DNA from 2 places in the Enterobacter sp. SM3 genome. Region 1 is predicted to be linked to the other one. Evidence: predicted binding sites of a transcription regulator. Region 1 holds the regulator's gene; the other holds the start of a gene.
The links. The regulator sigma-54, encoded in region 1, starts transcription at its own class of promoters, with help from an activator protein. The targets are predictions, from matches to a motif close to GTTGGCACANNTTTCGCTNT.
Positions count from the first base shown of each region.

Region 1 (2,406 bases):
CGCTTCGAATACCACCTGCGGCGGCAGGCCCAGCTGTTTTGCAGCCAGTTCACTGATGATCTCCAGCGCACGTTTTTTGCTCTGGCAGTGAACCGCACTGCGGGTACATTCCTGGTTAAGGACATTGCTCAGTTGAAGAGCGGAATCGTTGTTCATCATAATTTCACCTAAGCGCTAACTGTACAAATGGCCTGTTGTGTTTCACAACAGGCCGTCCTGCACCCGTTAACTGCCCGGACAATTAGTGTTGTTTCAGTTTATCTTTATGTTTATTGAGCTGTCGTGCAAGCTTATCAATCAAGCCGTCGATAGCAGCGTACATGTCTTGCCCTTCCGCACTGGCATGCAGTTCACCCCCGTTAACATGCAGGGTGGCATCCGAGATATGAGTCACTTTCTCCACTTTCAACACAATATAGACCTGATTGATCCTTTCGAAATACTGCTCGAGTTTTGCAAACTTCGCGTTCACAAAGTCGCGTAAAGCCTCAGTAATTTCGACGTTTTGTCCAGTGATGTTGAGCTGCATAGTGTCTTCCTTATCGGTTGTGTCAGACCAGCTGTTTACGCTGGTTGGACGGCGGAATGGATAAAGACTCTCGATACTTCGCAACAGTACGACGTGCCACCATAATACCCTGATCGGACAGCATGGTGGTTAACTTACTGTCGCTTAGTGGCTTCGCGGGGTTCTCCGCGGCGATCAACTTCTTCACCAGGGCACGAATGGCCGTTGACGACGCTTCGCCGCCGCCCTCGGTATTCACATGGCTGGAGAAGAAATACTTAAGCTCAAAAATACCGCGTGGACTGTGCAGATACTTCTGCGTGGTGACACGGGAAATGGTTGATTCATGCATTTCGACGGCCTGGGCGATATCCGCCAGTACCATCGGTTTCATATACTCTTCGCCCTGCTCAAAGAACGCCTGTTGCTGTTCGACAATACAGCGGCTGACGCGTAGCAGCGTATCATTTCGGCTCTCCAGACTTTTGATCAACCATCGCGCTTCCTGAAGATTGCTACGAATATATTGATTGTCGGAGTCGTTACGCGCGCTGGTGCACATGGAGGCATACTGCTGGTTGATTTGCAGGCGAGGGATGCTGTCTGAATTCAGTTCAACGACCCAGCGGTCATTGTGTTTTCTGACCAGCACGTCCGGGATCACGTACTCGGGCTCGCTGGTCTGGATCGACTGTCCCGGGCGCGGATCGAGCGACTGGATCAGATTCACCGCTTCTTTCAGCACCTCTTCCTTCAGGCGCGTGACGCGCATCAGGGAGCGGAAATCGTGGTTGGCCAGCAGATCCAGATGATCGCTGATGATTAAGCGCGCTTCGTCGATCCATGGCGTCTCTTTGCTGAACTGAGAAAGCTGGATCAGCAGGCAGTCACGCAGATCTTTTGCGGCCACGCCTACCGGATCGAAACGCTGGATGCGCTTCAGAACGGCTTCGATCTCCTCAAGCTCAATCTCTTCGTCGCCCATGCTTTCCAGAATATCGTCCAGCGTGACGGTCAAATAGCCGGTGTCGTCAACGGCATCGACAATTGAGGTGGCAATCGCGCGGTCGGTATCGGAGAAGGGGGTGAGTTCCACCTGCCACATCAGGTAATCCTGCAGCGACTGGGTGGTTTCTCCCTGATAGACCGGTAGCTCATCATCCTGGTAGTCTGCACGCGTACCGGAAGGGGTTCCGGCGGTGTAGATTTCATCCCAGCTGGCATCCAGCGGTAGCTCGTCGGGCATCTCTTTTTGTTCGAGTGCATCCGCGGTGTCGAGCGCTTCTGTATCCTGAGATTGCTGGGTATCTACCTCGTCATGAAGATCGGTTTGTTCCAGCAGGGGGTTGCTGTCCAGCGCCTGCTGGAGCTCCTGCTGAAGTTCTAACGTGGACAGTTGCAACAGGCGAATTGCCTGCTGTAGCTGCGGCGTCATCGCCAGTTGTTGGCTGAGCCTTAATTGCAAACCTTGCTTCATGTTCAGAGCATTTTTCTCCGGTTCGGCGTTACGTTACCTCTACCCTATCAGAGTCTGAAGTCTTCCCCAAGATAGACGCGCTTAACATGATCGTCTTCGAGGATCTGCTGCGGCGTACCGTGGGCGATCAGATTGCCCTGGCTCACAATATACGCGCGTTCACACACGGCCAGCGTTTCACGGACGTTGTGGTCGGTGATCAGTACGCCAAGCCCGCTGTCGCGCAGGTGTTCAATGATACGTTTAATGTCGATAACCGAGATCGGGTCAACGCCCGCAAACGGTTCATCCAGAAGGATAAATTTCGGGTTTGCGGCCAGCGCACGCGCAATCTCAACGCGGCGGCGTTCACCCCCGGAGAGTGCCTGACCGAGGCTGTCACGCAGATGCTCAATGTGGAACTCTTCCATCAGCTCGTTGG
Region 1 is NZ_CP099971.1:4,303,525-4,305,930, reverse strand. Features, by position in the region: gene ptsN (PTS IIA-like nitrogen regulatory protein PtsN) at 1-159, opposite strand, end outside; gene hpf (ribosome hibernation promoting factor) at 242-529, opposite strand; gene rpoN (RNA polymerase factor sigma-54) at 552-1,985, opposite strand; gene lptB (LPS export ABC transporter ATP-binding protein) at 2,033-2,406, opposite strand, start outside.

Region 2 (2,406 bases), 1.9 Mb from region 1:
GCGCCGGTAATGGGTGTTGAAGCCATTAACTTCCTGCTGATGGTGGTGAGCGGCCTGCTTGTCCTGGCGCTGGTCCAGCGCTGCTGGAAACCGCTGGCCGTGGCGCTGGTGCTGTTCGCCCTGCCCTTCCCGCTGCGCTATATCCAGTGGTTCACGCCCGAGCCCGCTCGCGCCATGCAGGTTTCCATGGTGCAGGGGAATATCCCGCAGTCCATGAAGTGGGATGAGAAAGAGCTGCTGAATACGCTGAAGATTTACGCCAACGCCACCGAAGAGGTGATGGGTAAATCCCAGCTGATTATCTGGCCGGAGTCTGCAATCCCCGATCTGGAAATTAACCAGCAGCCGTTCCTCAACATGATGAACGACCTGCTGCTGGCGCGCGGCAGCACGCTGATCACCGGGATTGTCGATGCGCGTCTGAATCAGCAGAACCGCTACGACACCTACAACAGCATCATTACGCTCGGGAAAGACAGCGAGTACAGCTACCACTCCACTGACCGGTACAATAAGAATCACCTGGTGCCGTTTGGTGAATTTGTCCCGCTGGAGTCGATTCTGCGCCCGCTGGCCCCGTTCTTTGACCTGCCGATGTCCTCTTTCAGCCGCGGCCCGTACGTACAGCCTCAGCTGCACGCGCACGGCGTTGCCCTGACGGCGGCCATCTGCTACGAAATCATTCTCGGCGAGCAGGTGCGTGATAACTTCCGCCCGGATACTGACTATCTGCTGACCATCTCCAACGACGCCTGGTTTGGTAAGTCAATCGGCCCGTGGCAGCACTTCCAGATGGCACGTATGCGCTCCCTGGAGCTGGCGCGTCCGCTGCTGCGTAGCACCAACAACGGCATCACCGCTGTGATTGGTCCGCAGGGTGAAATTCAGGCGATGATCCCACAGTTTACCCGTGAGGTACTGACCACTAAAGTCACGCCAACCACGGGGCTGACGCCATACGCTCGTACCGGCAACTGGCCGCTGTGGATTTTGACCGTGCTGTTCGGCTTTGGCGCGGTGCTGATGAGCCTGCGTCAGCGTCGGAAATAACCTTCCCTTCTGTTGCCGGGTGGCGCTGACGCTTACCCGGCCTACTTTCCCATGCTGTAGGTCGGGTAAGGCGTAGCCGCCACCCGACAATTCCCTCCAAATGCCCATTCTGGCACGCCTATTGCTTTGTTTATTCAGGTAAACGCAGTTTGGCTTAACGTGCAACTTTGTCGCACCAGCGTAGATCATCGGTAGCACCGAAACGGTGCAACGGGAGATATTTGCCTCTGAATGGTGCGGCGCGCTTCGCAAAAATAAACAATAACGCAGCAAAATCTTTACATTAAGCCAGACTAAATGTTAACAAGCTTGCATAACACTGCACTCGCATTGCGCGAGATATAACAACATCACAATGGGTATCAAAGCGTCTCTGGCGCTGATAAAAAAGGAGTTGGGTATGCAATTACGTAAACTGGCCACAGCAATGCTGGTTATGGGAATGTCTGCTGGCGTGGTTCACGCTGAAGATGCGCCGGCAGCAGGCAGCACTCTCGACAAGATTGCCAAAAACGGCGTCATCGTGGTCGGCCACCGTGAATCTTCTGTCCCGTTCTCTTACTACGACAACACGCAAAAAGTCGTGGGCTATTCACAGGATTACTCCAACGCCATCGTTGAAGCTGTGAAGAAAAAGCTGAACAAACCTGACCTGCAGGTGAAGCTGATCCCAATCACTTCACAGAACCGTATTCCACTGCTGCAAAACGGCACCTTTGACTTCGAGTGTGGCTCCACCACCAACAACCTCGAGCGTCAAAAACAGGCTGCCTTCTCAGACACCATCTTTGTCGTGGGCACCCGTCTGCTGACGAAGAAAGGCGGTGAGATCAAAGACTTCGCTGATCTGAAAGGCAAAGCGGTTGTTGTGACCTCCGGTACCACTTCAGAAGTGCTGCTGCACAAGCTGAACGACGAGAAGAAAATGGATATGCGCATCATCAGCGCGAAAGACCATGGCGACTCCTTCCGTACCCTGGAAAGCGGTCGTGCCGTCGCGTTTATGATGGATGACGCCCTGCTGGCGGGCGAACGTGCGAAAGCGAAAAAACCAGACAACTGGGATATCGTCGGTACCGCGCAGTCTAAAGAAGCCTACGGCTGTATGCTGCGTAAAGACGATCCGCAGTTCAAAAAGCTGATCGATGACACCATCGCTCAGGTGCAGACCTCCGGCGAAGCCGAAAAATGGTTCGATAAGTGGTTCAAGAACCCGATTCCACCAAAAAACCTGAACATGAATTTTGAACTGTCTGAAGACATGAAAGCGCTGTTCAAATCTCCAAATGACAAGGCTCTTAACTAATTAGAACAACAGGGGCGGGATCTCCTGCCCTCTCGATTGTCGGGAAGCAT
Region 2 is NZ_CP099971.1:1,306,406-1,308,811, reverse strand. Features, by position in the region: gene lnt (apolipoprotein N-acyltransferase) at 1-1,050, shown strand, start outside; gene GVO84_RS06035 (amino acid ABC transporter substrate-binding protein) at 1,451-2,356, shown strand.
Region 2: GVO84_RS06035 (amino acid ABC transporter substrate-binding protein) is a predicted target of sigma-54. The motif match lies at 1,159-1,178, and genes of this name have one in related genera.